Regions from separate parts of the Bradyrhizobium sp. USDA 4449 genome, predicted to be linked through region 1. Evidence: predicted binding sites of a transcription regulator. Region 1 holds the regulator's gene; the other holds the start of a gene.
What was found. Region 1 encodes LexA, which represses DNA repair genes until DNA is damaged. Its sites were predicted from a motif close to TGTTCNNNNTGTGTTCNG; they were not measured.
Positions count from the first base shown of each region.

Region 2: ACVIIW_RS18890 (PA0069 family radical SAM protein) is a predicted target of LexA. The motif match lies at 12,862-12,879, and genes of this name have one in related genera.

Region 1 covers NZ_JBSRYD010000001.1:6,078,389-6,093,751, reverse strand. Annotated here, with positions in the region: gene ACVIIW_RS28490 (ABC transporter substrate-binding protein) at 1-586, opposite strand, end outside; gene ACVIIW_RS28485 (ROK family transcriptional regulator) at 669-1,847, opposite strand; gene gltA (citrate synthase) at 1,974-3,278, opposite strand; gene gltX (glutamate--tRNA ligase) at 3,421-4,860, opposite strand; gene ACVIIW_RS28470 (glutamine--tRNA ligase/YqeY domain fusion protein) at 5,003-6,682, shown strand; gene ACVIIW_RS28465 (nuclear transport factor 2 family protein) at 6,719-7,105, shown strand; gene ACVIIW_RS28460 (DUF2171 domain-containing protein) at 7,195-7,428, shown strand; gene ACVIIW_RS28455 (ComEC/Rec2 family competence protein) at 7,525-9,810, shown strand; gene ACVIIW_RS28450 (hypothetical protein) at 9,821-10,255, opposite strand; gene ACVIIW_RS28445 (hypothetical protein) at 10,449-10,652, opposite strand; gene lexA (transcriptional repressor LexA) at 10,839-11,540, opposite strand; gene ACVIIW_RS28435 (molybdopterin molybdotransferase MoeA) at 11,717-12,928, opposite strand; gene ACVIIW_RS28430 (hypothetical protein) at 13,142-13,330, opposite strand; gene ACVIIW_RS28425 (HAD family hydrolase) at 13,479-14,120, opposite strand; gene ACVIIW_RS28420 (alpha-hydroxy acid oxidase) at 14,120-15,247, opposite strand.
Region 2 covers NZ_JBSRYD010000001.1:4,055,497-4,070,859, forward strand. Annotated here, with positions in the region: gene ACVIIW_RS18840 (HAMP domain-containing methyl-accepting chemotaxis protein) at 1-1,945, shown strand, start outside; gene ACVIIW_RS18845 (glutathione S-transferase family protein) at 2,008-2,688, opposite strand; gene ACVIIW_RS18850 (DNA methyltransferase) at 2,836-3,966, opposite strand; gene ypfJ (KPN_02809 family neutral zinc metallopeptidase) at 4,382-5,323, shown strand; gene moaB (molybdenum cofactor biosynthesis protein B) at 5,423-5,986, shown strand; gene ACVIIW_RS18865 (bifunctional helix-turn-helix transcriptional regulator/GNAT family N-acetyltransferase) at 6,194-7,123, opposite strand; gene ACVIIW_RS18870 (glycosyl transferase) at 7,185-7,760, opposite strand; gene ACVIIW_RS18875 (RMD1 family protein) at 8,031-8,870, shown strand; gene ACVIIW_RS18880 (acetate/propionate family kinase) at 9,065-10,270, opposite strand; gene ACVIIW_RS18885 (phosphoketolase family protein) at 10,276-12,690, opposite strand; gene ACVIIW_RS18890 (PA0069 family radical SAM protein) at 12,901-14,064, shown strand; gene ACVIIW_RS18895 (VOC family protein) at 14,086-14,541, shown strand; gene ACVIIW_RS18900 (ribonuclease HII) at 14,619-15,363, shown strand, end outside.

The DNA of each region.
Region 1 (15,363 bases):
CGCGGGTACCGCCGTTGGCGATGGGGTAGGTCATTCCGGCCGATTTCATTTTCTCGGCGAGGTCGTTGAAGTCAGCCCAGGTGACGGGGACCTTGTCGGCCTTGGCCTTGTCCATCCCGCGCTTGGAGAGAAACAGCATGTTGGTGCTGTAGATCTGCAACGGCAGCGCGATCCATTTGCCTGCCGGCTTGTGCAGTTTGGCAAGATCCGGCGCGACGACCTTCTCGTAGCCGGCAGCCGCGACCACGGCGTCAAGATCGACGGTCGGAGCAATCTTCGACCAGGCGGCGATCTCGGGGCCCTTGAGCTGCGAGCAGGCCGGTGGATCGCCGGCGATGATCTGCGCACGCAGCTTGTTCATCATGTCCGTGGTGAAACCGGGGACCGGCGAGTGCTGCCAAATGCCGCCTTTTTCCTCGAATTTCTTGCCGAGCGCCGTGATCGCAGCACCGTCGCTGCCTGCGGACCATTGCGAGATTGCGGTGAGGCGAGGCTTGACCGCGCCTTGTGCGCGGGCAAAGGCCGGCAGCGCGAGGGCGGCAGCGGATCCAGCGAGCAGACGACGCCTTGTTGTTGTGATCGGCATGGCAGTTTCTCCCGGGTGTGAGGTTTTTGCGCCTTTTTGCGCTGGTCTTGGCGTGCGCGAGCCGCACGCGGCTCAGGTCATGTCAGGCAGCCTCCGTCGATGCGCTCGGCATGCCGCCAGATCTCGCGAGGCAGAAGGCGGCGAAGGCGAGCGCTGCCTGCGGATCGTTGCCGTTCGAGGGCGGGACGAAGGCGAGCGAAACCTGCGCCAGTTTCCGGCCGCCGAGCAGGCAGGCATCGATCCCGTCGACCACGGCCTTGCGATCGTCCTCGTCGAGCAGAGAGGGCCATCCGCTGATCGCGACGCCGCGACAGGGTTTGACGTTGAGCGTGTTGCCGATCGCAAGCCCCAGCCGGAACAGCCTTCGGCGCAGCTCCTGGCGCACGCGCGGCGAAAGTGGAATCTCGGTCATCCAGTCGTTGCCGAGCGCGAGCAGTTCGGCTTCAGTCAGGCCGAGCAGCTCGGCCAGCGCCGGCAGCGACGTGTAGGCTTCGACGCAGCCGTGATGTCCGCAGCGGCAAAGCGGTCCATCGGTTCCGAAGACCATGTGGCCGAGCTCGATCGGATCGAGCGCGTCGTCCTCGATCGGATCATCCACCCAGGCGCCCGCGACGCCCTGACCGACGAAGACGAACAGATGCGCATCGCCGAACGGATAATTTTCCGTGCGATAACGATGAAAGGTGGCGTGCGCCACCACCGAATTGGTGAAGGTGACAGGCACGCCTGCGAACAATTCGTCGAACATGCCGCCGATCTGTTCGATGTCGCAGGGAATGATGGGGTTGCCGAACTCACTGAGCCGGCCAAGGCCGGGAACGGTGACGCCGATCTGTGCGAGTTCGATGCGGTGCCGTCGCGTCCAGTCGCGCAGCAAGGTCAACGCCTCGCGATAGACCCGGCCGACGGATTCGGCGGTGGGCTTGTTCGGCAGCGGCACACGCTCGCTGTACTGCAGCCTGCCTGACAGGTCGCCAACCCCGACGCTGAGCCAGCGTTCGGTGAGCTCGAGGGCCGCGAGCGCCACCGTGCGATCGAGCGACACCAGACCCGTCGGGCCGCCGACATAGGGGGCAGGGCGACGCACTTCCTCGATCAGGCCTTCGGCCTTCAGGTCAAACAGGATGCGCGACAGGCTCGCCTCGGACAGGCGTGCGGCCTTCGCCAGCGGCGGCCGGAACGAACCCCCGGACTGAAGCAAATGCGTTAAAATGGCAGCGCGCGTCTGCCGCCGACTTCTCGGCTGCTCCGGCATTTCCATCCCTGTCGTCATTCTTACTTAGTGTAAGAATTTGCGCGCGGAGCGCTTCCACTGTCAAGTGCGTGCCCAAACAAAAACGGCGCCATCTTGCGATGGCGCCGCTGCATCGGGACTTGAAGTCCAAACTTACTTGCGATCCTTCATCGCAACGTAGTCGCGCTTGGTGACGCCGGTGTAGAGCTGGCGCGGACGGCCGATCTTCTGCTGCGGGTCCTCGATCATCTCGCTCCACTGGCTGATCCAGCCGACGGTGCGGGCGACCGCGAACAGGACGGTGAACATCGAGACCGGGAAGCCCATCGCCTTCAGCGTGATGCCCGAATAGAAGTCGACGTTCGGGTAGAGCTTGCGGTCGATGAAGTACTGATCGCTGAGCGCGATCTTCTCGAGCTCGAGCGCCACCTTCAGCATCGGATCGTCGCCATGGCCGGTCTCCTTGAGCACGGCGTGACACATCTTCTGCATGATCTTGGCGCGCGGGTCGTAGTTCTTGTAGACGCGGTGACCGAAGCCCATCAGGCGGACTTCGGAGTTCTTGTCCTTCACCTTGGCGATGAACTCGGGGATCTTGTCCACGGTGCCGATCTCGGCGAGCATCGCCAGCGCAGCTTCGTTGGCGCCGCCATGCGCCGGGCCCCAGAGGCAGGCGATGCCGGCGGCGATGCAGGCGAACGGGTTGGCGCCGGAGGAGCCGGCGATACGCACCGTCGAGGTCGAGGCGTTCTGCTCGTGGTCGGCATGCAGGATGAAGATCTTGTCCAGCGCATCGGCGAGCACCGGGTTGATCTTGTACTCCTCGCACGGCACGGCGAAGCACATGTTGAGGAAGTTCTCGGCAAAACTGAGCGAGTTCTTCGGATACACGAAGGGCTGGCCGACCGTGTATTTGTAGGCCATCGCGGCCAGCGTGGGGATCTTCGCGATCATGCGCATGGAAGCGATCATGCGCTGGTTGGGATCATTGATGTCGGTGCTGTCGTGGTAGAAGGCGGCGAGCGCGCCGACGGAGGCCACCATCACGGCCATCGGATGAGCATCGCGCCGGAAGCCCTGGAAGAAGCGGGCCATCTGCTCGTGCACCATCGTGTGATGGATGACGCGATAGTCGAAGTCCTTCTTCTGCTCGGCGGTCGGCAGCTCGCCGAACAGCAGGAGATAGCAGGTCTCGAGGAAGTCGCCGTTTTCGGCGAGTTGTTCGATCGGGTAGCCGCGATATTCCAGAACGCCCGCGTCACCGTCGATATAGGTGATCTTGGACTGGCAGCTCGCGGTCGAGGTGAAGCCCGGATCGTAGGTGAACAGGCCGGACTGGCCGTACAGCTTGCCGATATCGACGACATCAGGTCCGACGCTGCCGCTATAGATCGGAAGATCGTAATTCTTGTTTCCGACCGTCAGCGTGGCGGTCTTGTTGCTTGGTTTTGCGTCCATCAGAGGTCCCCGATGTGTGGTGAAACGGGCCAGTCCCGGAGGCCCCAGGCGAAGATGGGGCAGGCCGGATGTTCCAGAATGTACGGGAAGATGGGTATATTATTGCTGTGTGCGCTGCAAGATCATGGCAGCCATGGCCTACTTACGTCGTAGTCGGGGCTTTGGACTGATCCTCGAGCCGGCCCAGGCTTTCCTGGCGTCCCAGCACGTCCAAAACCTCAAATATGCCAGGCGACGTGGTGCGGCCGGTCAGCGCCGCCCGCAAGGGCTGGGCGACTGCGCCGAGCTTGAGACTATTTTCCTCGGCAAAAGCGCGCAGCGCAGCTTCCGTGCTGGTGCCGCTCCACGTCTCCACATTCTCCAGCGCGGAATGAAGCTGGCCGATCAGCTTGCGGTTCTCGGGCGTCAGCAGGGCCGCCGCTTTGGGATCGAGCTGCAGCGGCCGGTCGGCGAAGATGAAATAGGCGGCATCGATCAGCTCGATCAGCGTCTTGGCGCGCTCCTTCAGGGCCGGCATGGCCTTCAGCAGCTGGGCGCGCGTGGTGTCGTTCAACTTGGCCTTGATCTCGGTGCGGGCGGGCACGACGTGATCGAGCACGTCCTCGAACATCTTCACGAGTGATTGATCGTCGGAGTGGCGGATATAATGGCCGTTGAGGTTTTCCAGCTTGGCGAAGTCGAAGCGGGCGGCGGCGCGGCCGACGCTGGCGAGATCGAAGGCCGCGATCATCTCCTCGGTCGAGAAGATCTCCTGGTCGCCATGGCTCCAGCCGAGCCGAACGAGATAGTTGCGCAGCGCGGCCGGAAGGTAACCCATGGCGCGGTAGGCATCGACGCCGAGCGCGCCGTGGCGCTTGGACAGCTTCGAGCCGTCAGGACCGTGGATGAGCGGGATATGCGACATGTTCGGCAGTGCCCAGCCCATTGCGTCATAGATCTGCTTCTGGCGGGCGGCGTTGATCAGATGGTCGTCGCCGCGGATGACGTGGGTGACGCCCATGTCGTGGTCGTCCACGACCACCGCGAGCATGTAGGTCGGGTTGCCATCGCCGCGCAGCAGGACCAGGTCATCGAGGTTCTCGTTCTGCCAGACCACGCGGCCCTGGACCTGATCCTCGATCACGGTCTCGCCGGTCTGCGGCGCCCGGAGGCGGATGGTCGGCTTGACGTCAACAGGGGCGGTTGCCGGATCGCGGTCGCGCCACATGCCGTCATAGAGGCGAGTGCGGCCCTCGCTGCGCGCCTTCTCGCGCATGGCGGTGAGCTCCTCGGCAGTGGCGTAGCAGCGGTAGGCCTTGCCGTCGGCGAGCAGCTGCTCGGCCACCTCGCGGTGACGGGCGGCGCGGCTGAACTGATAGATGACGTCGCCATCCCAGCCGAGCTCCAGCCATTTCAGCCCGTCCAGGATCGCGCCGATCGCGGCCTCGGTAGAGCGCTCCCGGTCGGTATCCTCGATCCGGAGCAGCATCTTGCCGCCGTGCTTCTTCGCATAGAGCCAGTTGAACAGCGCCGTGCGGGCGCCTCCGATATGGAGGAAGCCGGTTGGAGAGGGCGCAAAGCGCGTGACGACGGAATCGGTCATTCTTGGCAGGGCCTATGCATTGAAGCGGTGGTATATATCAGGACCGGAGCATAACTAAAGCCCAACGGCGGATCCCCTGAGGCCTTGGCTCAGCCACGCGAATTTGGCAGAAGGGCCGCTGACTTCCCGACAGGATTGCAGGATGAGCACAGAACCGGTGACGACTGAGATTGGGCGCGATTTCATTCGTGACATCATCCAGGCCGACCTCGATCAGGCCAAGTACAAGGAGATCGTGACCCGGTTCCCGCCGGAGCCGAATGGCTACCTGCATATCGGCCACGCCAAGTCGATCGCCCTCAATTTCGGCATCGCCCAGGAATTTCCAGGCCGCTGTCATCTGCGCTTCGACGACACCAATCCGGTCAAGGAAGAGCAGGAATATATCGATTCCATCCAGGCCGACGTGCACTGGCTGGGCTACGACTGGGGCAAGAACCTGTTCTATGCCTCTGATTATTTCGACCGCCTGTACGAATGGGCGGAGCAGCTGATCCGCGACGGGCTCGCCTATGTCGACGATCAGTCCCAGGAAGAGATCCGGCTGTCGCGCGGCACGCTGACCGAACCCGGCAAGAACTCGCCGTTTCGCGACCGCAGCGTGGAGGAGAACCTCGACCTGTTCCGTCGCATGAAGGCGGGCAAATTCCCGAACGGCGCGCGCGTGCTCCGGGCCAAGATCGACATGTCCGCCGGCAACATCAACCTGCGCGACCCCGTGCTCTACCGCATCCTGCATGCGCACCATCCGCGCACCGGCACCAAATGGCACATCTATCCGAGCTACGACTACGCGCACGGCCAGTCGGATGCGATCGAGGGCATCACGCACTCGATCTGCACCCTGGAGTTCGAGGACCACCGGCCGCTCTATGATTGGTTCATTGAGAGATTGCCGGTGCCGTCGAGGCCGCATCAGTACGAAATGGCGCGGCTCAATCTGACCTACACGCTGCTGTCGAAGCGGGTGCTGACCCAGCTTGTCCGCGACGGCCACGTCGCGGGCTGGGACGATCCGCGGATGCCGACCATCGCGGGCATGCGCCGCCGCGGCGTGCCGCCGGCGGCGTTGCGTGAATTCGTCAAGCGCATCGGTGTGGCCAAGGCCAACAGCGTGGTCGACGTCGGCATGCTGGAATTCTGCATCCGCGAGGAGCTGAACCGCACCGCGCAGCGCCGCATGGGCGTGCTGCGGCCGCTGAAGGTCGTCATCGAGAACTATCCGGAAGGGCAGAGCGAGGAACTCGAGGCGATCAACCACCCGGACGATCCCAGCGCCGGCACGCGCAAGATCACGTTCGGCCGCGAGCTCTATATCGAGCAGGACGACTTCATGGAGAACCCGCCGAAGAAGTTCTTCCGCTTGTCGCCGGGCAACGAGGTGCGGCTGCGCTATGCCTATTTCGTCAAGTGCACCGGCGTGATCAAGAACGACAGGGGCGAGGTGGTGGAGCTGCGCTGCACCTACGATCCCGCGACCAAGGGCGGCAACGCGCCTGACGGCCGCAAGGTCAAGGCGACCATGCACTGGCTGCCGGCCGCAACGTCTGTCCCTGCGGAGATCCGCATCTACAACCAGCTCTTCGCCAACCCGAGCCCGGATGCCTCGAACTTCGCTGCTGACCTCAACCCGCAATCGCTGGAGATCCTCTCCGACGCCCGGATCGAGGCATCGGTCGCGGAAAGCAATTCGAGCGAACCGATGCAGTTCGAGCGCCAGGGCTATTTCGTGCGCGACAAGGACTCCACGCCCGGCAAGCCGGTGTTCTCACGCACCATTGGCTTGCGCGATACGTTCGCCAAGGAAGTCGCCAAGGGCTGAGGCAAATGGCTGAGGCAAAGGGCTGAGGGACGCAAGATGTGCAGTGCAGCCGACGCCGCCGTTTCCGCCATCATCGCGAAATGGTGCGCCGGCTTCGCGACCCTCGATGCGGTTGCGCTATCGTCGCTTTATTCAAAGAACGCATTCTTCTTCGGCTCCAACCCGAAGCTCTATCGGGGCAGGAATGGCGTGGCCGATTACTTCAACGGCCTGCCGCGCTGGCGCAGGCCGAGCGCGGCGTTCTCCGAGGTGCAGGCGGCGCAGGCAGGGGCCGATACGATCAACATGGGCGCGACCATCACGTTCGACCTGGCGGGCGAACGGCCTGACCTCGTCGTCAAGATGAGCTGGGTCATCATTCGCGAAGACGGCGACTGGAAGATCGTCAATCACCACGCCTCGGCGAAGGCGCCGTTGATCTGACAGTTGCGCCGCGCACGGCATCGTCATTCCGGCGCTGGAAACGAATGCGCGGGCGCCGGGTTGAGGTGGATCCACAGGAGCATCCCACCATGCAGAACATCGCTGAGCATATGGAAGTCATCGGCGCCGACGGTGTCCATATCGGCACGGTCGACAAGGTCGAAGGCAATCGCATCAAGCTGACCAAAAAGGACAGCGGCGAGGGCAGCCACAAGGGCCACCACCATTTCATCGACAAGGGCCTGGTTGCCGATGTCGAGGGCAACAAGGTTCGGCTGTCCGCCAAGGCCGATGTCGCCGTGACGATGGAAGAGGAAAAGTAGGGCGGAAGCCTCTTCGTTCCCGATTTGTGCCGCTATCCGTGCCGCCGCACGTTCCGGTAGCTTCCGTGCAGTAGCGTAGCGCAGGGTTGCTGAGGGATGGCGGAGCCGGGCCGGCCACAACGTGCCTCGCAAGGTATGGCCGGGACCTGGCCCGGCAGCGGCCGAACAGCGTCGGCCGGCGGCTTTGTGCCGGCAGGCTTCGGCGTCTGGTCGTCGATCGCCGGAAAGCTGGGTGATTGGGCGAAGGCCGAGGCCGGCGCTGGACGACTGTTCCCATGGGTCCCCATCGCCTTCGGCTGCGGCATCGCGCTGTACTTCGCCGCCGACCATGAGCCGGTGCTCTGGGTGACGGTCGCGACGGCGGGCGCGTCGACGCTTGGCGCGGTTCTGTTGCGGCGGAGCCGGTGGTTTGCACCCGCGATCATGATCGCGGCGGTTGCGGCCGGTCTTGCTGCGGCGACGTGGAGGACAGCAAGCATCGCCCACGCCGTGCTCGCAAAGCCGCTTTATTCCGTGTCGCTGTCGGGCTTCGTCGAGACCCGCGACATTCGCGAACGCACCGACCGGTTCGTGCTGCGCGTCACCGCGATGGAGGCGCAGCGCGGCGACGTCAAGCTCGAGCGCGTCCGCCTCTCCGTGCGCAAGGGGACGGCGCCCGATGTCGGCAGCTTCGTGCAGTTGAAGGCCCGGTTGATGCCGCCGCTGTCGCCGTTGCGGCCGGGCAGCTACGATTTCTCGCGCGACATGTTCTTCCAGGGCATCGGCGCGTCCGGTTTCGCGATGGGGGCGATCACGACGGTGACGCCGCCGGTGTCAGGCGGATTGCAGTTGCGCTATGCTGCGCTCATGCAGGGCCTGCGCGATGCGATCGACGCGCGGATCCGCGCCGTGCTCGACGGCGACAACCGCGCAATCGCGACCGCGCTTTTGACCGGCCGCCGCGATGCGATCACCACGCCCGTCAACGATGCGATGTTCGTCTCGGGGCTTGGCCACGTGCTGTCGATCTCCGGCTATCACATGGCGGTCGTCGCTGGAGTCGTCTTCTTCGCGGTCCGCGCGCTGTTGGCGCTGATCCCCGGGCTGGCGGCCGGATTCGCAATCAAGAAATGGTCGGCGGCCGCGGCGCTGATGGCCTCCGCATTCTATCTGCTGCTCTCGGGCGCGGAGGTCGCAACCCAGCGATCGTTCTTCATGACCGCGGTGGTGCTGATTGCCGTGATCGTCGACCGTCGCGCGATCACGTTCCGCACGCTGGCGGTGGCGGCGCTGATCGTGCTCGCGGTTGCGCCGGAAGCGCTGGTGCATCCGAGCTTCCAAATGTCGTTTGCGGCGACGCTCGGGCTGGTGGCAATGGTGCAGATCGGGATGCCGAACCTGCTTGCCTCGCCCGATCATTCGACGACGGCGCGGATTGCGCTGTGGGGCGGCCGCGAGATCGCGATGCTGTTCATGGCTTCCATGATCGCGGGGCTTGCGACCACGCCCTATGCCGCCTTCCATTTTCACCGCGTCACGCCCTACGGCGTGCTCGCCAATCTCGGTGCGATGCCCGTCGTCTCGGCGCTGGTGATGCCGGCCGGGCTGTTGGGACTGCTCGCGGCTCCGTTCGGGCTGGACGGCGTGTTCTGGTGGCTGATGGGGATCGGCATCGACTGGATGATTGTGGTCACCCGCTGGGTGGCGGCATTGCCAGGGGCTATCGGCCATGTCGGCGCCTTCGGCACCGCGCCGCTGGTGACGGCGAGCCTGGGGCTTGTCCTGATGGGGCTGTTGCGCACGCCGCTGCGCTGGTCGGGTGCGATCGTGCTTGCGGTCGCAACGATCTGGGCCTTGTCGGTGCGGCAACCCGACATTCTCATTGCCGCCGACGGCCAGAACGTCGCGGTGCGCGGCAAGGATGGGCAGCTGCATCTGATCAGGACGAAGAAGGACAATTTCCTTCTCAAGGAGTGGCTCGCGGCGGACGCCGACCCGCGCGATGCCGCCAGCGCTTCGCTCGGCGACGGCGTGTCGTGCGACGATGCCGGCTGCGTGACGCCGCTTGCCGACGGCCGCATGATTGCGCTGGCGCTGCGCATCGACGCGCTGGCCGACGATTGCAGCCGCGCAGCGCTGGTGGTGACGGCGAGGCCTGCGCCGCCCGATTGCGCTGCAATGGTGATCGATCGGCCGCGTCTGGCGAGCCAGGGCGCGCTTGCGCTGACACAGCGCGGTGACGGTTTTGCGGTTCAGCCGGTGAGAGCGAGGGGCGCAAACCGCTCCTGGTCGCCGGTGGCGCCCGGCGATGCAGATTTCGGCCAAACCCTCAAGCCACGGTCGGCAGCTCCGCGGACCAAAGACGCAACGCCGTCGGAGGCCGACCTTCAGGCCGAGGACTAGAATCGACGCTTCAGCCGATCGGCAGGCGTGGCGGCGTCGTGCGACTGTCGGCGGCCACTTGCGGCTTGTGCTCGCGCTCGCCGAGCGGCTGGGTCACGGGCAGTTGCAGCACGGTTGCGCGCTGGCCTTCGACGAGCTGCGTCACCAGCACGTATTTGCCATCGGGGAATTCGATCGCGTCGTGATGGCGATCGGGAATGTGCGGATCAACCTTGCCGAACTTGCCTACGCGGGAATTGATGGTGCGGGTCCAGATCCACCTGTTGTCGTAGCGGACGTTGTCGGCGAAGGCGAGCTCCGTTCCCGGAAGCAGGCAGACCGCGACCGACATGTCGGCTTCAGAGGCGAAGCCGCGCGTCGAGGTGCCGCGGAACGTTGTCGTGACGATCGTCTCGCCGACTTCTGCGGGACGCGTCGCGACGGCATGCAAGCTATAGTCACACATCGGGTGCTCCTCATCGGGGATAGCAACCCGCGCCTCTGTCCTGGAGGCGCCGGCCTCTATCAGAGTTGAAGCCTGCAAGACTCTGCTTGGTTGTAGGCAAATCTGCGGCTCCGATCCGCGAGCCGCAATCACATTATCTTTCCCGAACGGCTGGGAACAAAGCTTGCCTCCGTGCATTTGGGAGGCTTCGCGCTCAGCGTCCGGCCGGCGCGGACCAGCCGGAATATTGCCAGCCGGGCTGCGCCTGTTGCTCGATGGCGTTGCGGGCATCGCGGATCTGCGCGCTCGTCGCCTGCGGCACCTTGCCGAGGCGATGCTGCGCATGCGCAGCAAAGGCGTGCGATCCGGACGCTGTGATCAGCGTCATCGTGACGGTGCTCAGGATGATCTTGCCCATCATTCTCTCCTCAGTCTCCCTGGAGGCCCATCGAAGCGAGTGTGCTTCGTTGCGGCATGCCGGGGATGTAGGGCTGGAGAGGTGGCGGGATAATCTGTGCAGAACCAGAAAGTCTATCCAGCCGGAGCGGACAATCGTCCGCTCCAATCGTTGATCGCAGTCACCGATCGCGCGAGAACGTGGCGCTCAGTACTTGCGATAGAGACCGATCAGCTTGCCCTGGATCTTGACCCGGTTGGGGGGCAGGATGCGGACCTCATAGGCGGCATTCGCTGGCTCGAGCGCGATCGAGGCGCCGCGGCGACGGAAGCGCTTCAAGGTGGCTTCCTCGTCGTCGATCAGGGCGACGACGATGTCGCCAGTGTCGCAGCTCTCGTTGCGCTGGATGAGGGCCATGTCGCCGTCGAGGATGCCGGCGTCCACCATGGAATCGCCGCGCACTTCGAGCGCATAGTGCTCGCCCGCGCCGAGCATGTCGGGCGGAACGCTGATAGTGTGGCTGCGGGTCTGCAAGGCTTCGATCGGCGTACCGGCCGCGATCCGGCCCATGACGGGCACCGCGACGGGACGCTCGCCCTCATCCGCCGGCGGGCTCGACGTCATGCGCACCTTGCCGAGGTTGCCCTCGATGACGCTCGGGGTGAAGCCGCGGCGACTGCCGGCGGCGGCCTGGAGCTCGGGCAGCTTGATCACCTCGATCGCGCGGGCGCGGTTGGGCAGACGGCGGATGAAGCCGCGCTCCTCGAGCGCAGTGATCAGGCGGTGGATGCCCGATTTCGAGCGCAGATCGAGCGCGTCCTTCATCTCGTCGAAGGAGGGCGGCACGCCGCTTTCCTTCAGCCGCTCGCTGATGAACCGCAGGAGCTCGTATTGTTTGCGCGTTAACATCTCGACCAAAATCCCCCTGGTGATGTCATTCAATTCCGAGACGCTGAATTCAGCCATAAGCCGCTACATGCTCGAAACAAATCATGAACGGACACTATATGTTCGATACATGTTCCGCAACTGCTTAATTTACCGTGAACGCGACCAAGTTCGCGGAACGCACGCGAACGAAGCGGTCAGACGGGCAGCCGCAGCACCTCGCAAGCGGTGCCTGCTTCGGCCTTCGGCGCGAACGGTGCGCGCACGAGAAGTGCCTGTGCCGCAGCCAGATTCGAAAGCAACGAGGAGTCCTGATGATCGACGGGAACGGCGACCAGCGTGCCGTCGTCACGCTCTGCCAGCCGCGCGCGCAGATAATCTTCGCGCTGATCGTTGGCGCCGACATCGCGGCCGAGCACGGCGCGCTCGCGGCGATGATGAACCGCCGAACGCCCCGACAGCGCGCGAATCAGCGGGACCAGAAACAGGAAAGCGCAAACGTAGGATGATACGGGATTGCCGGGCAGGCCGATCACGCGCATCGATCCCAGTTGCCCGTTCATCATGGGCTTGCCCGGTCGCATCGCGATCTTCCAGAACGCCATCGAGATACCTTCGTCCCTCAGTGCCTGTTGCACCAGATCGTGGTCGCCCACCGAGGCACCGCCGGTCGTGATCAGGATGTCGGCGCCGCTCTCGCGCGCGCGGCGGATGCCCGATGTGGTGGCGGCAAGCGTATCGGCCGCGACCCCGAGATCGATCGTGTCGGCACCTTCGCTGCGAGCCAGAGCATGAAGGGCATAGCCATTGGAATAGACGATCTGGCCGTGGCCGGGCGTCGAGCCCGGCATCACCAGCTCATCGCCGGTGGCGAGGATTGCGACCGTCGGCCGGCGGCGGACCGCGAGTTGCGGATGGTTCATCCCGGCGGCGAGTGCGAGGTCGCGCTCCGTGAGCCGCGTGCCGCTGCGCAGGAGCACGTCGCCCTCGCGGAAGTCGATGCCGGCCGGGCGGATGTGTCGTCCGGTGATGGCGGCTTCCTTGATCGTGATGCACTCGCCGTCGGCGACGGTGTCCTCCTGGATCACCACGGCATCCGCGTTATCGGGAACGACGCCACCGGTGAAGATCCGCACGGCTTCGCCGGCGCCGACCCTTCCAGCAAACGGCCGGCCGGCTGCGACTTCGCCGATCACCGTGAGCCGTGTGTCGACCTTGGCCGCATCGCCCGCACGCACGGCATAGCCATCCATCGCCGACATCGCCTCAGGCGGCTGCGTCCGCCGCGCCGCGACATCGCGCGCAAGCACGCGATGAAAGGCCCGATCGAGCGCAACTGTTTCCTCAGCCAGCGGCTCCGCTCCCGCGAGCACGGCAGCAAGCGCATCGGATACCGGCATGAGGGCCACGGTGAAAACTCCAGCTACGCCCATTCGGGCAAATCAGCGGCGAGAGTTCTAGCCGAGCGGGAGCGTCCAGGCAAAGCAGCCGCACAAGATGATTTATCCCACCCCTGGAGCCGTGGGACGAAGCTGGAGGTTCAGCCGGGGCATGATCTGGAGAGCGACGCATACCGGCACAACGACGGCCAAGGCAAAGACAAGAGCCGTGGCCAGCATCGGTCAGGTCCCCGGCGGCTCGCTCGGACTGACATCAGGCGCTTTGGGATTCTTGTCGGGCATTGGATCGGCCTGGGCCTTCAGGTCGGCGGCCTTGCTGATCAGTTTTGCGGAGAGCTCAGAATTCGAGGTGGTCCTGGCGTATTTCATCAGCAGGGAGGCCTGCTTGGTGAGGTAGGTTTTGCCCAACACGATGATAAGTCCGATGTAGAATTCCCAACGGACTATAGAGTCCGGAGCCGGGGATTCCGTTCCCGGAACTCTGTACAAAAATGCACAAAGGGTTTTGGTTCCCGAGTTCCAGTGAAATTGCCTCCGGAATCAGAGCCAGGGTGCCAAGTCAGATCCCCAGCGCCTTCAGGGCATTTCCGACGTCGGTCGGCGAGGTCACATGCACCGCGGTCAGGCCGCGCGCCCGTGCACCTTCGACGTTCTCGGCGAGATCATCGAAGAACACGATGCGGTTCGCGGGCACCCCCATCGCGGCGACGACATGGTCGAAGGCCTCCGCATCGGGTTTGCGCAGGCCGATGCTCGAGGACAGGTAGAGCTCGCGGAAATGCCCGAGCAGGTCGGCATATTCCTTCGAAAAAAAGTCCACATGGGGGCGGTTGGTGTTGGAGAAGGCATAGACCGGCATCTGCTTCGCCGCACGCGGCAGCAGCTCCGCAATATCAGGCATCTCGCCGGCGAAGATCGCGTTCCATCCTTCGAGGAGCTGCGCATCCGAGATGCCGATGCCGAGCGATGCGCGCAGCGAGGCAAAATAGTCCTCGTCGCTGATCTTGCCGACCTCGTGCAGCCGGTAGGCCTCGCTGTCGCGCATATAGCGCGCGACGATGGCTTCCGGCTCGCAGTCGGCATGTCGCGCCCAGCAGGTGATCGCCTTGGAGAAATCGATGTCGAGCACGACGCGTCCGAGATCGAACAGAAGCGCATCGGCGCTACCAGGCGAGAGCGAGGTCACTTGCGTCCTTTCCATCAGTATCGGTAGGGTTCGTGGTCGAACAGCGGGAATGCGCTGAACACGCTCGGCGCGTTGGTTGCGGTGGCCGGGTGCAGACAGGATTTGTCGACCTCGGCGAAGGAGGTGGCGCCCAGGAGACCGAGGCAGCGCAGCACCTCGTCCTCGAGCAGCTCGAGCATCCGCGCCACGCCGGTCTCGCCCGCCGCAGCCAGTGCCCAGCATTGCAGCCGGCCGATGCCGACGAGGTCTGCGCCCGCCGCGATCGCCTTGACGATGTCGGTGCCGCGGCAGATGCCGCCATCGACCATGATCTTGGCGCGGCCCTTCACCGCTTGGACGATCTCGGGCAGCACATGCATGGCACCGCGGCCGTGATCGAGCTGACGGCCGCCATGGTTGGAGACGTAGATCCACTCGACGCCGTGATCGACCGCGATCTGCGCGTCCTCGGCAGTGGCGATGCCCTTGAGGATCAACGGTATCCGGAACTTGTCCTTGACCATTTTCACGGTCCGCCATTCCAGGCCCTTCTGGTAGTCGCCTCCGGTAGCGCGCAGACGGCTCTCGCGAACGTAGCGCTTGGCGATGTCACGCTCGCGACGGCTGTAATGGGCGGTGTCGACGGTCAGGCAGAAGGCGGCATATCTGGCCTTCTCGGCGCGGCTGACGACATCGGCCACGAACGCGTCATCGCCGCGAACATAGAGCTGGTACATGCGCAACGCATCGGGGGCGGCTTCGGCGGTCTTTTCGAGGCCGGGTTCGGAAACCGAGCTCAGCATATGGGCGGCGCCGAATCTGCCGGCGGCGCGGGCAACGCTAGCGGCTCCAAGCGGATCGAAGATTTCCAGCGCGCCGACAGGCGCAAGCACGACAGGCAGGCGCATGTTGCGGCCGAACTGCTCGACGGAGCCATCGACCTTGCGCACGTCGCGCAGCACTCGGGGGCGAAAAGCGATCTCGTCCAGCGCCATGCGGTTGCGACGCATGGTGGTCTCGGTCTCGGCCGCACCGACGATGTAGTCCCAGGCGTTCTGGTTGAGGTTGGAGCGCGCCTTCCGGATGAATTCGTGCAGGTTCTGGAATGGCTCGTTACTGGCGCCGAGTTCGACATTCCGTTCCGGCCGGGGCGCGTCGTTCATTGTTGTCCTCCCGAGAATTTGAAGTCTTACGCCATCGCCTATCCCGTTCGGCCTTCCAAAACCATCCTAAACTCGCATAGCTGCGAAGCGTCGTCGGCCGACCGATTCCCGCTGTC
Region 2 (15,363 bases), 2.0 Mb from region 1:
GGGGCTGGTCATGGCCCTGGTTGCGGTCTGGAACCTTCGGGCCGTCCAGGACCAGGTCGCGAGAATGTCGGCTTTCTCGGACCATGCAGCGCGCGTTCGGGAGATATCGATCCATCTCCAGGCGCTGCAGCGGGCCAATCTGCGCTATATCTACGATGCCAACGAGCCCGCCTTCAAGGAGGCCGCAGAACACGAGGCGGAGACGGTCGCGTTGCTGAAAGCGCAATCGGCGGAGTCGTTCTCGGAGGAGCGGCGCAAGATCTACGATGGTTTGATCGGCGATATCACCAAGCTGCAGTCGCTGCGCGAGCGCATGGGCGCCGCGGTCAAGGAGACGACGAAAGGCAAGGCCGCCCTGCTGCCAGGTGGCGAGGAACTCAACGCCAACGCCGGCAAGCTGGTCATCGCGGCCCATGGAACCCACGATACTGAGATCACGGGGCCCGTTGGCGACCTCGAATCCAAGATATTGCAAGCTCGTCTCGCGAGCTGGCGCTTCCTCGCCATGCGCGATTCCAAGGCAACCTCGACCTTCAGAGCCAATACCGAGAGGGCGCAGCAACGGATCACGGCGCTCCAGGAGGCCGGTCTGCCCGAGCAGGTCAAGTCCGCGCTCGCCCCGGTGAAGACCTCGCTGACCGCCTACCAGGCGGCGTTCGAGGCGACGTCCGCCGCGATCCTTGTGGCCGACGAGACTTTCCGCAACAACATCGCGCCCCTGATCGCTGCAAGTATCGACAAGCTCAAGGTGGCGGATTCCGAACTCACGGCCGAGTCCCAGAACACGCGGACGATCGCCGCCGGCGTGATCGCCCGCACGACATGGATTCAGGAGGCGGCAGGCGGTCTCGCCGTTCTGTTCGGCGCGATCGTCGCCTTCCTGATCGCCCGCAGCATCGTCGGGCCCCTGACCGCGATGACGCGCGCGATGGGGCGTCTCGCCGGCGGCGATCTCGCGGTCGAGATTCCCGGGCGCGGCAACAGGGACGAGATCGGCGACATGGCCAAGGCGATCGACGTGTTCAAGACCAACATGAGCGACACCGAGCGGCTGCGGCATGAGCAGACCGAGGCCGAGGCGCGGCAGGCCGAGGATCGCAAGAAAGACATGGTCCGGCTCGCCGACCAGTTCGAGCAGGCGGTCGGAGAGATCGTCGACACCGTGTCGTCGGCCTCGAGCGAGCTCGAAGTCTCCGCCGGGACGCTGACCGCGACCGCGACCCGCGCCCAGGATCTCTCGACGGACGTCGCCTCCGCCTCGCAGGAAGCCACCGCCAACGTCCACGCCGTTGCCTCCGCCACCGAAGAGCTGTCCTCCTCCGTGAGCGAGATCGCGCGTCAGGTCCAGGAATCGGCGCGCATCGCCAGCGAGGCCGTGGGGCAGGCGACCAAGACCAATGCCCGCGTCGGCGAGCTCTCCAAGGCGGCCGCCCGCATCGGCGACGTTGTGGAGCTGATCAGCACCATCGCCGGCCAGACCAATCTCTTGGCGCTCAACGCCACCATCGAGGCGGCGCGCGCCGGCGAAGCCGGCCGCGGCTTTGCCGTGGTCGCTTCCGAAGTGAAGGCGCTGGCCGAGCAGACCGCAAAGGCCACCGGCGAGATCGCCCAGCAGGTCTCCGGCATTCAGGCCGCCACGGAGGAGTCCGTCGGTTCGATCCGCGAGATCAGCGGCACCATCGAGCGTCTCTCGGAAATCTCATCGGCCGTCGCCGCCGCTGTGGAAGAGCAGGGCGCGGCCACGCAGGAGATCTCCCGCAACGTCCAGCAGGCGGCCCATGGCACCCAGCGTGTCGCGACCAATATCGGTGACGTCCAGCGCGGCGCGACCGAGACCGGCTCGGCCTCCTCGCAAGTGCTCACGGCGGCGCGCTCGCTGTCTACGGACAGCAACCGGCTGAAGGTCGAGGTCGCAAAATTCCTGAACTCGGTCCGCGTCGCCTGAAGCTCAATCAACAACGAAAAGGCCAGCGCGTGCGCGTGGCCTTTCATCGTGACGCGATGTGATCAGGCCAGTTTCGCCGTCATGTGCTTGAACATGTTGGCGCGCGCCTCGTCGTCCATCTCGGCCTTGAAGGCGAACTTGTCCTTCAGCGCGAGCGCGCGGCCGGCGGCCGGCCGCGCCGAGATCCCGTCGATCAGCCGCTTCACGTTCGGGTAGCGCGCAAAGGCGTCGTCGCCGAGCTTGAACGGCACCATCCGTGCCCAGCCCCACAGCGCCATGTCGACGATGGAGTAGGCGTCACCGACCATGTAGCTGCGCGCATTGAGGTGACCGTCGAGTATTTTGTAATGGCGATCGGTCTCGTACTGGTAGCGGTTATGGGCGTAGTCGTGGTTCTGGTCCTTTGGCGCAAAATGCTTGAAGTGCACCGCCTGGCCCGAATACGGCCCGACGCCCGTGGCCACGAACATCAGCCAGGACAGCAGCTCGGCGCGGTTGGCGGGCAGGAACTTGCCGGTCTTCTCGGCGAGATAGAGCAGGATCGCGTTGGAATCGAACACGATCGTGCCGTTGTCGTCGATCGCCGGCACCTTGGCGTTCGGATTGATCTTCAGATAATCAGGCGTGAACTGCTCGCCCTTGCGGGTGTCGATCTTCACCGGCTCGTACGCCAGCCCGGCCTCCTCGAGGAAGAGCGCGACCTTGGTCGGGTTCGGCGATCCGTTGAAATAGAATTTGAGCATCTGGCGTCTCCCCAGTTCTGGTGGTCACGGGCGGCCCTCTCATGCCCGAACCTTGTCAAGGGACGCAACCGGCGAGATTGCCGTACGGTCTCTGCGCGCGGCGCAGACCAGCTCGCGTCCTGGCAGGTGCCGTAGGGGGGAGCGTCGCTATTCCGCCGCCATGCCGGCGCGGATCTCGGCGCGGAGCTCGTCGATCAGCTTGAGCCCCTTCGTGGTCTCGACGTGCCAGAAGGTCCAGCCGTTGCAGGCCTGCGCGCCTTGCGCCACCGCGCCCATGCGGTGGATCGAGCCGACCTTGTCGCCGAACATGATGGCGCCGTCGGCACGAACCAGTGCGCCGAGCTTCTTCTTGGCGTCGAACAGTTTCGTGCCGGGCATGATCATGCCGCGCTCGATCAGCTCGGAGAACGCCACGCGAGGCGCTTCGCGCGCGGTCATGAACGGGGCGAGGCTTTCTTCCGGTAGCGGCTCGACCGCGGCGATGCGCGCTTCGGCGGCCTTCGCATAGGTCTTGTCGCGCTCGAAGCCGATATAGGAGCGGCCGAGGCGCTTGGCGACGGCGCCGGTGGTGCCGGTGCCGTTGAAGGGATCGATCACGAGGTCGCCGGGCCTGGACGATGACAGCAGTACGCGTGCGAGCAGGCCTTCCGGCTTTTGCGTCGGATGCACTTTCTTGCCGTCGGCGCCCTTGAGGCGCTCCTCACCGGTGCAGAGCGGGATCAGCCAGTCGGAACGTGCCTGCACGTCCTCGTTGGCGGCTTTCAGCGCCTCGTAGTTGAAGGTGTAGCCCTTGGCCTTCTCGTCGCGCGCGGCCCAGATCATGGTTTCGTGCGCGTTGGTGAAACGGCGGCCGCGGAAATTCGGCATCGGGTTCGACTTGCGCCAGACGATGTCGTTCAGGAGCCAGAAGCCGAGGTCCTGCATGATCGCGCCGACGCGGAAGATGTTGTGATAGGAGCCGATCACCCAGATCGTCGCCGACGGCTTCATCGCGCGGCGCGCGGCCAGCAGCCAGGCGCGCGTGAAATCGTCATAGGCGGAGAAGGAATCGAACTTGTCCCAGTCGTCGTTGACGGCGTCGACGTGGGACTCGTCGGGCCGCTTGAGGTCGCCCTTGAGCTGGAGATTGTAGGGCGGATCGGCGAACACGAGATCGACCGAGCCGGCCTGGAGCTTCGACATCTCGGCGACGCAATCACCGATGACGATGCTGTGCGACGGAGACTCAAAATTTGTGCGGGGCGCCTTTGCAGACGCCCCGCGACGCGACACTACCATGATTCAAGAACTCTGACTCAGGCGACGCTGTCGGCGACGCGGGACCAAACAACCGACTGACCGTTACAATGAAGCCGCAAAGTAAAAATCGGCTTAACTCGCTGCTTTCGCGAGCAGGCCCCGCATCGCGTGTTGCACGCGAGAAGCTGAACGCATTTGCCGTATTTCATAGTGTGTTTCGTATTTCTTCGCGTTGCGGGCGTGGTTGAATCTGCCGATCGCTCCAAAATTCTCTCGGAAAAAAATGCTTGGCCCTCGGAAAAAATTGCTGGCGTCGCAGGCCGCCGCACTAGGCAATAATTGCCGAGCGGGATATTGATTAACACAATGGAAATTTTAGCTATGTGACGCGTTGAGGTTTTTGCGTTTCCGCGTGCCCACGCCGTATCATTGCCGATCTTAAGGGAAGCCCGCCATGCGCTACGATGATTTCCGCCGCAGCGACGACATCGAGGATCGTCGCGACGATGGTGGCGGAGGAATTGGCGGCGGTGGCGGCGGGTTTGGCCTGCCGATGGGCGGCGGCGGTCTCGGCATCGGCACCATCATCGTGCTCGGCCTGGTCGGCTATGCCTTCGGCATCGATCCGCGCATCCTGATTGGCGGCGCCGAGATCCTCACCGGCGGCGGCCAGGCGCCGAGCTACCAGAGCGACCGTCCGTCGAGCCAGGCCAAGCGCGGCGCGCCGACCGACGAGATGGGCAGCATGATCTCGGGCATCCTCGGCGAGATCGACGATCGCTGGAGCGAGATCTTCCAGGCCAGCGGGCAGTCCTACACCGGTCCGAAGGTCGTGCTGTTCCGCAACGTCACCAATGGCGGCCGCTGCGGCCGGGCCGAGTCGGCGATGGGGCCGTTCTACTGCCCGCCTGATCGTACCATCTTCCTCGACACCTCGTTCTTCCGCGAGGTCGAGACGCGCTTCCACGGCTGCTCCGGCAAGTCGGCGTGCAATTTCACCACCGCCTACATCATCGCGCATGAGGCCGGCCATCACATCCAGAACCTGCTCGGCATCATTCCGAAAGTGACGCGGCTGCAGCAGCAGGCCGGCAGCAAGGCCGAGTCGAATGCGCTGCAGGTGAAGGTCGAGCTCCAGGCCGATTGTCTGTCCGGCGTCTGGGTCAATCGCGAGGCGAAGAAGCGCCCGAACTTCCTCGAGGCCGGCGACATCGATGCCGCCCTGACCACAGCGAGCGCGATCGGCGACGATACGCTGCAACGCCAGGCCACGGGACGCGTGGTGCCTGACTCCTTCACCCACGGCTCGGCCGCGCAGCGCAAGCAGTGGTTCATGACCGGCTATCAGCAGGGCACGCTGCAGGCCTGTAACACGTTCGGCGGCGGCGGGCCGTAGCCGGTCTCGTGCCCCGGACGCAGTGGCGTCATCCCGGGACGAACGCAAGTGCGTTCGTCCCGGGATGACGGCGCTGGCTGGGAAAGAAGGTATGTTGCAATGGCCTCGATCGACGAATCCAAGCAGTTCATCCCGCTCAACATCGCGGTGCTCACCGTCTCCGACACGCGTGCGCTTGCGGATGACAAATCCGGCCAGACGCTCGCCGATCGGCTCACCACGGCCGGCCATCATCTTGCTGCGCGCGAGATCGTCACCGACGATGTCGAGGCGATCCGCGCCGTCATCCGCCGCTGGATCGCGGATGCCGGCGTCGACGTCGTCATCACCACCGGCGGCACCGGCTTCACCGGGCGCGACGTCACGCCCGAGGCAGTCGAGCCGCTGTTCGAGAAGCGCATGGACGGTTTCTCCATCGCCTTCCACATGCTGAGCCACGCCAAGATCGGCACCTCGACGATCCAGAGCCGCGCCACCGCCGGCGTGACGGCTGCGACCTACATCTTCTGCCTGCCTGGCTCGCCGGGCGCTTGCCGTGACGGTTGGGACGGCATCCTCGCGGCACAACTCGACTACCGCACGCGCCCCTGCAATTTCGTCGAGATCATGCCGCGGCTGGACGAGCATCTGCGAAGGCCGAAAGCGCAGGGTGCGACGGTGTAGGCGCGCTGGCGGCGAGCATCATTCGCAACCAAGCGCTGGGCATCGTAGGGTGGGGTAGCCCTGCGGCTCGCGAAGCGCAGACCGCCGGGGCGTAACCCGCCACTTCCGTCACCGCCGAAACCAAAGAGGCGGGTTACGCATCGCGACCGCGCTTCGCGCCGTCGTGACGCTAACCCACCCTACCAGAGTGCGCCGGGCATCGCGCAGCTACAGATCCATTTCCCACGTCTCGCCCATCAGATCGTGCCCAAAACTGTGATGCGGCTTGGACGCGACCAGCTCGAAGCCGGCGCTCTTGTAGATGCTGCGTGCCGCCACCAGAATGCTCTGCGTCCAAAGCGTCATCCTTTTGTAGCCGCGCTCGCGCGCGCCTTGGATGCATTGCTCGACCAGCGCGCGGCCGACGCCGAGGCCGCGTGCATTCTTCTCCACCTGCAACAGCCGGAGCTTGGCGATCTCCTCGGTCGCCTTCACCAGGAAGATCGAGCCGACCGGCTCGCCGCCGACTTCCGCGATCCAGCAGTGCTCGCGCGCGGCGTCGTATTTCTTGATGAACTCTGCGCAGATCTCGGCGACCAGTGCCTCGTAGCTGATGTCCCAACCGTAGTCAGCAGCATAGGCGGCGCCCTGCTTGGAGATGACCCAGCCCATGTCACCGACGCGATGGCTGCGCAGCACGACGGAAGCGGGTTGGCTTCGACGTTGCTCCAAAACCGTCTCGATGGTCGCCATGGCCTGCGTGAGCCGCGTTGCATCGCCGGCCGGAAGCCGGGCCAGCATCGCGGCGACCTCGTTTTGCGAGCTCAGGTTCAGCTCGGCGAAGGCCTGGCGGCCCTTGGCGGTGAGGCTGAGCTGGTATTGCCTGCGATCCACAGGGAGGGGCCGTCGCGTGATGAGCCCCTTTTCCTCGAAGTTTTGGACGATGCGGCTGAGATAGCCGGGATCGAGACCGAGCTCGTTGCCGATCTCCTTCGCCGAAACGTCGTCGCGATGCGCCAGCTCGTAGATGACGCGAGCCTCGCTGAGAGAAAACGGGCTCCTTCCAAGATGCTGGTCGAGCACACCGAGCTTGCGGGTATAGAAGCGGTTGAAGGCGCGAATTGCCGCGATCTGGTCGTCGATACCGTCAATTGCCATGAGACACCTCGATACTTGCCATTGTCAAACAACTATTTGACTTTGGCAAGTATTGATGCGCTCATCCCACCATGACGATCCGGCTGCGCAGCAGCGTCCGGGAGGAACGGCCGAGCCGTCTGAGCAGCTTGGCCTCGGAACGATGGGCCTGCGGCGGATAGCCCCCGATCCGGTCGTAATGATCACGCGCAATCAAAAGCCCCTGGTCGCCGAGCGGGCCGATCAGCTTGCGCGCCACGGCGCGCAGAAAGTCGCCGAAGTCGGTATCCGCGTAAGGCGAGCGGGCGTAGCGGAACACGGCCGCACGATCCCGGCCGCTGGCCGCGACCGCCTGGATGAACTGGGTGGTCTCCTCGATCCAGCCGGTTTCCAGCACGGCCCCGGCGGGAAGGAACATCAACCAGGGCGAGCGGGCCTGGAGCGCGCCGGCGGCAAGCGCTGCGCCTTGCGAAGATCCCTCGCAGCCGATGAACCGGCAGCCCGCGACGTCGGCGACGCGCTCGATGACGCCATTGCCGGTGCCGTCGACCAGCAGAACTTCCTTGACGATGCCGGTCGCCGCGCCGGGTACCAGCGCGGCGAGAGTTGCGACCGCCGTCTGTTCGACGCCTTCGGTCGGTATGATGACGCTCAGCATGATTGAGGCTTCAATGTCCGCACTTCGGGAGAAGCGTAACTTGTTATGATCTTGTCATAAACACGCGGCGTTGCCGAGCGCAACTTTCCGCGGGCAGTTCGGCGTGCGATGGTGAACGGCCGCTCGTCTATCGCAGCTGAATGTGTCGCGCGTGGGGTGGCGATGTTGCCGAATGTTTCGGCAAATCCAGTGTTCGTGACCTTCAAACTGCGCCTTTCTCGGCCGATATCATCAGGGTGAGGACGCCACTGCGCTGAGCAAGATGTGTCTATGAACGCCGATCAACTTCCCGTTGGCACCACGCCAACATCGCCGAAGCCGGACGTCGCGCCGACCTTGCGGATCCGCGCCGTGATGCTGGGCGAACGCATCAACGCGTCGAACCTCGAACTCGGCACGCTGGTGTCCTCGACGCCCGCCGCCTTTCGCGTCCATGCCGGCCTTGTGGTGATCTTCCGCTATGGCGTCGTGGTGCTGATCGGCCTGCTTCCCTCCGAGGAGAAGGTTCTGCTCGACGGCCTAAAGTCCCGTATCACCGGCGAGTTCAGCCCTATCGAGGAGGAAACCGCGCAGGCGCAGCTCTGCAAGGACGAAAACGCCGAGGCGATCCAGCCGGGCGGGCCGATCTGCCTCGCCAAGTTTTCCGACGAACGGCTGCTGCTGATCGCCGACGCGCTCGCCAAGAGCACCTCGCTGGCGCGCGACGAGCGGCGTGTCGCTGCCGTCTTCGATGTCATCGAGCCCTTCGCGCGGGAACTCGCCGAGAAGGGGCGGACCTCGCGGCGGCGGAAGGGCATTCTGCAACTGATCGGCAATGCGCTGCTGGTCCAGCAGCGGGTCGCCGGCCGCGTCGCTGTTGCCGAGAAGCCCGATGCGCTCTGGGAGAAGCCGCAACTCGACCGCCTCTACGCGCGGCTCGAAGACGAATACGAGTTGAAGGAGCGTCTCGACACGCTCGAGCGCAAGATCACCGTCATCGCGGAGACGGCCGATGCGCTGACCGATATCATCGACACCCAGCGCTCGCTGCGGCTCGAGATTGCAGTGGTCGTGCTGATCGTGATCGAGGTGGCGATCGGGTGTTTCCAGATTTTTGAAGGGATTCACTGAGCGAGGCGAGTTTGGTGGCGCTGCAAGCCGAGGACGCGGTTCACCTCTTCCGCAGGGAGAGGTCGGATCGCATCGTAAGATGCGATCCGGGTGAGGGGTTACGGAGTCGCTGAATTGCGCGTCCCATCACCCGCATTGCTGCGCTACCCGCTCTCCCCGCCGGGCAGAGCCGAACTCTGCGGCTGCCCATCGTATCATCTCACGAATGTGCTTGCAGCGTCCGTCGACCGCAGCACTGCAACGCAATGCCGCGCGATTGCCAGCTCTTCGTTGGTCGGGATCACGAACACGTCGACCGCGCTGTATTCGTCGCTGATGCGTTCGCGCCCCTGATCATTCGCCGCATCATCGATGCGCAGCCCGAGCCACCCAAGCCGTTCGCCGATCGCGCTGCGGATCTCCTTCGCGTGCTCGCCGATGCCGCCGGTGAAGACGAGACCGTCCAGTCCGCCGAGCGTGTTCGCCATCACCGCGATCTCCTGCGCCGCACGGAAGGTGAAGAGATCGACGGCTTCTCGTGCTCCGGACTCGCTGCTTGCGAGCAGCGTGCGCATGTCCGCGGAGAGACCGGAGACGCCGAGCAGGCCTGACTCGTGGTAGAGCAGGTGCTGCAAATCCTCGGCTGACATCCTTTCGTGCTGCAGCAGATAGAGCAGCACGCCGGGATCGATCGTGCCGCAGCGGGTGCCCATCACCAGGCCGTCGAGCGGCGTCAATCCCATCGTGGTGTCGAGGCTGCAGCCATCGCGAAGTGCGCAGAGACTCGCGCCATTGCCGAGATGGGCAATCACGATGCGCTCGGCGGCAAGCTCCGGCGCGATGTCCGCGAGCCTGCCCGCGACATATTCGAAGGAGAGCCCATGAAAGCCGTAGCGTCGCAGCCCGCGCGCCTCATGGCGCTTCGGAATCGCGAAGCGGCTCGCGGGCGGCGTCAGGCCGTGATGGAAGGCGGTGTCGAAGCAGGCGATCTGCATCAGGGAGGGGCGGATCGCCCTGATGGCGCGGACCGGTGCAAGGCAACGCGGCTGATGTAGCGGCGCAAGCGGCGTGAGCGCGTCCAGCCGGGCATAGACCTGGTCGGTCAGCGTCACAGGACCCGAATAGTCCGGACCACCATGGACGATGCGGTGACCTAAGGCCCGCAAGGAAGCTTCGCCGAAACGGTCCTCGATGAAGGCGAGCACATCAGCGAACAGACGGCCGCCGTCATCATCCGATGCCGTGCGTTGCTTCTCGAACAGCGTCTCGCCCGTTGGGCTCTTCGCCACCAGTCGCGGCCTGGTTTCATGCTCATCGAGCAGGCCCTTGCAAAGCAGTGAGGGCTCGCATCGCACGATCTCGAACAGGCCGAACTTGATGCTCGACGAGCCTGCGTTGAGGACGAGGACCAGATCGGACATGGCGCTCAATCGCCGGCTTCGGCCGGTGTGGTGCCGCCGGAACTGTTCTGCCAGATCCATTCCTGAATCTCCGGCATGTCCTCGCCGTGCATGCGCACGTAGCGCGAATGCTCGATCAGTTTGTCGCGAAATTGCTGCTTCACATGCGCGGCCTTGGTGGCCAGATCAGGCACGCGCTCGATCGCCTCGATCGCGAGGTGGTAACGGTCGAGTCCGTTGAGCACGACCATGTCGAACGGCGTCGTCGTGGTGCCTTCCTCGGCGAAGCCGCGCACATGCATGCCGGCATGGTTGGTGCGGCTGTAGGTGAGACGGTGGATGAGGTAGGGATAGCCGTGATAGGCGAAGATGACCGGCTTGTCCTTCGTGAACAGGCTGTCGAAGTCGCGATCGCTCAGGCCATGCGGATGCTGCTCGTTCGGTTGCAGCGTCATGAGGTCGACGACGTTGACGACGCGGATCCTGAGATCCGGCAGCGCCTTGCGCAGCAGCTCGACCGCCGCGAGCGTCTCCAGCGTGGGGACATCGCCGGCGCAGGCCATCACCACGTCGGGCTCGCCCTTGGCGTCCTCGGTGCCGGCCCAGGTCCAGATGCCGATGCCGGCATCGCAATGCGTTGCGGCCCCCTGCATCGAGAGCCATTGCGGCGCCGGCTGCTTGCCGGCGACGATGACGTTGATGCGGTCATAGGTGCGCAGGCAATGATCGGCGATCCACAGCAGCGTGTTGGCGTCAGGCGGGAGGTAGATGCGGACGATGTCGGCTTTCTTGTTGGCGACGAGGTCGACAAAGCCAGGGTCCTGGTGGCTGAAGCCGTTATGGTCCTGGCGCCAGACATGGGAGGTCAGGAGATAATTCAGCGAGGCGATCGGCCGCCGCCAGGGCAGGTGACGCGTCACCTTCAGCCATTTGGCGTGCTGATTGAACATGGAATCCACGATGTGGATGAAGGCCTCGTAGCAGGACAAGAAGCCGTGCCGGCCGGTGAGGAGATAGCCCTCGAGCCAGCCTTGGCAGAGATGCTCGCTCAACACCTCCATGACGCGGCCGTCTTGCGCGAGATGGACGTCGTAAGGCACGGTCGGCTCCATCCAGACGCGTTCGGTCGCGTCGAACACGGCATCGAGCCGGTTTGAGGCGGTCTCGTCCGGGCCCATGATGCGGAAGTTGCGCTCGTCCGCGTTGAGACGAACGACGTCGCGCAAAAATTTGCCGAGTTCGCGCGTCGCTTCCGCCGTGACTCCGCCGGGCTCCGGCACCTCGACTGCAAACTCTCGGAAGTTCGGCAGCTTCAGCTCCTTCTTGAGGAGCCCGCCATTGGCGTGCGGATTGGCGCCCATGCGCCTGTTGCCTTCGGGTGCGAGCGCCTGAAGCTCGGCAACGAGCGCGCCGCTCTCGTCGAACAGCTTTTCCGGCTCGTAGCTGCGCATCCAGTCGTCGAGAATCTTCAGATGCGCTGGATTTTCGCGGCAGTTCGCCACGGGCACCTGATGGGCGCGCCAGAAGCCTTCGACTTTCTTGCCGTCGACCTCCTTCGGGCCGGTCCAGCCCTTCGGGCTCCGCAGCACGATCATCGGCCAGCGCGGCAGCTCGATCGTGTTGCGGCCGTCTCGGGCGTGCTGCTGGATCGAGCGGATGCTGGCGAGCGCAAGGTCGAGCGCATCTGCCATGGCGCGGTGCATCAGCTTGGGATCGTGGCCCTCGACGAGCAGCGGTTCATGGCCGAGCCCACGGAAGAGTTCACGGATCTCGCTGTCGGGCATCCGGCCGAGCACGGTCGGATTGGCGATCTTGTAGCCATTGAGGTGGAGGATCGGCAGGACCGCGCCGTCATGCGCTGGATTGAGGAACTTGTTCGAATGCCAGGACGCGGCGAGCGGGCCGGTCTCGGCCTCGCCGTCGCCGACGACGCAGGCCACGATCAGATCAGGATTGTCGAACGCCGCGCCATACGCGTGCACCAGCGCATAGCCGAGTTCGCCGCCTTCGTGGATCGAGCCTGGCGTTTCCGGTGCCGCGTGGCTCGGAATGCCGCCGGGGAAGGAGAACTGCCTGAAAAGCTTCCGCAATCCGTCCGCATCGCGCCCGATATCAGGATAGATCTCGCTGTAGCTGCCTTCGAGATACGTGTTGGCGACCATTCCCGGGCCGCCATGGCCGGGACCGCAGACATAGATCATGTCGACGTCCAGCGCGCGGATGACGCGGTTGAGATGGGCGTAGATGAAGTTCAGCCCCGGCGTCGTGCCCCAATGGCCGAGCAGGCGCGGCTTGATGTGCTCGGGCCGGAGCGGCTCGCGCAGCAGCGGATTGTCCAGAAGGTAGATTTGCCCGACAGAGAGATAGTTCGCCGCGCGCCAGTAGCGATCAAGGAGATCGAGGTCACTGCTTGCAGCAGCCTGTTGTCGTCGAGATGTCATGATCCTGCCCGCCTTCACCAGGGATCGTCACCAACCGGGTTCCGGCGAGATCGATCCTTCTCCTGCATCAAACCGGACCGAGGTCACGCGGTGTTGCGTGAGGTCAACGGCGTGCGCCCGAACTTTGGGCAGCGCTACTGTGCATGGGGTTGTTTTCGCGTCTTGGATTCTTGTTCTTGATTTGTTCCTTTTTCGTGCTATCTTGATGGCATGAGTCCAGCATCTTCTTCTGCTCTCAAGCACCCGCCGGTCACGGCGCCCTCCGAGCCGGCGGGTGCGCCTTCCGATTTCCCCGAGCTCGGCGTCGCCATCGATCGCGTGCGCAGGCGCGGGCGGGGCGCGCAGTCCAACGCCAGCGGCCGCTACGAGGCCGAGGCCCGCGTCGCCTTCGACGATGGCTGGCAGAGCCTGGAAGAGTTGCCGCCGTTCAAGACCACGGTCGCGGTGGACACCTCGCGCAAGGTGATCACCCGCAACGATTCTCCCGACATCGGCTTCGACCGTTCGATCAATCCCTACCGTGGTTGCGAGCACGGCTGCGTCTATTGCTTCGCGCGGCCGACGCATGCCTATCTCGGCCTGTCGGCGGGGCTCGACTTCGAGTCAAAGCTGTTTGCCAAGCCGGAGGCGCCAGTTCTGCTCGAGAAGGAACTCGCGGCCTCAGGCTACGAGCCGCGGATGATCGCGATCGGCACCAACACCGATCCGTATCAGCCGATCGAGCGCGAGCGCAAAATCATGCGCGGGATTCTCGAAGTGCTGGAGCGCACCGGCCATCCCGTCGGCATCGTCACCAAATCTGCGCTGGTCACACGCGACATCGACATTCTCGCCCGCATGGCCAAGCGCAACCTGGCCAAGGTCGCAATCTCGGTGACCTCGCTCGATCCGAAGTTGGCGCGCACCATGGAGCCAAGGGCCTCGACGCCGCCGAAGCGGCTAGAGGCGCTGAAGCAGCTTTCGGAGGCCGGCATTCCCACCACCGTGATGGTCGCGCCCGTGATCCCCGCGCTGAACGATTCCGAGATCGAGCGCATTCTCGATGCCGCCACGCATGCCGGCGTCAAGGAAGCCTCCTACGTGCTGCTGCGGCTGCCGCTCGAGGTGCGCGATCTCTTCCGCGAATGGCTGATGGCGAATTATCCGGACCGCTATCGCCACGTCTTCACGTTGATCCGCGACATGCGCGGCGGCCGCGACTACGATTCGAAATGGGGCGAGCGCATGAAGGGGACCGGCCCGATGGCCTGGACCATCGGCCGCCGCTTCGAGATCGCCTGCGACCGGCTCGGGCTCAACAAGCGCCGCTCGAAGCTGACCACGGATCATTTTGCGCGGCCGAAGTTGAACGGCGAGCAGCTCAGCCTGTTCTGAGCGGGACGAGCGAGGTGTGTGATGAGCAAGGAACTGCCGGCACCCGTGCCGCGACTGACGGTGATCACGCTTGGTGTGCGTGACATCCGCGCCAGCATCGCCTTCTACGCCGCACTCGGTTTTTCGCGCCGGCTGAAGGTAACAGGCGAGGCCGTGGCGTTCTTCGACACCGGCGGCCCGGTGCTCGGCCTGTTTCCGTGGGCCCAGCTCGCCGATGACGCCAGACTGCCGGACCAGCCGAGGCCGACGACGTTCCGCGGCATCACGCTCGCCTGGAACTGCGCCTCGCGCGAGGAGGTCGATGCCGTGCTGGCGTTTGCGCTTCGGACGGGCGCGGTCTTGCTGAAGGCTGCGCACGAGACCGATTATGGCGGCTATTCCGGGTATTTTGCCGATCCCGATGGCCATCCCTGGGAGGTCGTCGTGGCGCCCGGCATCGAGGTCGGCGACGACAGGCGCGTGCATCTGACCGAGTAGGGCGGTTCATCTGAATAACGGGAATTGTCTGGGGTTCCCGGTTGCGCGGGCGGGCCGGCTTGCGCACGATCCCGGCCATGATTCGGGACAAGTCCAGTAAGACGCCGGCCAAAGATGCGCCGCAGAACGCGGTTGCCCAAAAGGCGGCCAAGGCGCTGCCTGCCAAAGCCAGCTTCCGCCGCGAGCGCGCGCTGATCAAGCGCGGCGTCTGGCCGATCGCGGGCTGCGACGAGGCCGGCCGCGGGCCGCTCGCCGGTCCCGTGGTGGCGGCCGCCGTGATTCTCGATCCCGACCGCATCCCGCGTGGCATCGACGATTCCAAGCGATTGACTGTGGAAGAGCGCGAAAAGCTGTTCGACAAGATCTGCGCCACCGCGCAAGTCTCGGTCGCCGTGGCTTCGCCCGCGCGCATCGACCGCGACAACATCCTGCGTGCCTCGCTCTGGGCGCTGAAGCGCGCGGTGGTTGCTCTACCAGAGGCGCCGAAGCACGTCTTCGTCGATGGCCGCGACCGGCTCGACACGCCCTGCGACTGCGAAGCCGTGATCGGCGGCGACGGCATCGTACTTTCGATTGCGGCCGCTTCCATCGTCGCCAAGGTGACGCGTGACCGGTTAATGTGCGCGCTGGCGCAGGATTGCCCCGGCTATGGCTTCGAGCAGCACAAGGGCTACGGGGTCCCCGAACATCTCGACGCGCTGAACCGCCTCGGACCGACCGTTCACCACCGCAGCTTCTTCGCCCCGGTCGCCGCCGCACGCGCCAAGCACATGCCCTGGACAGTCTTGCCCGAGCGGGAACTGTTCGATGTCACCGCGATCG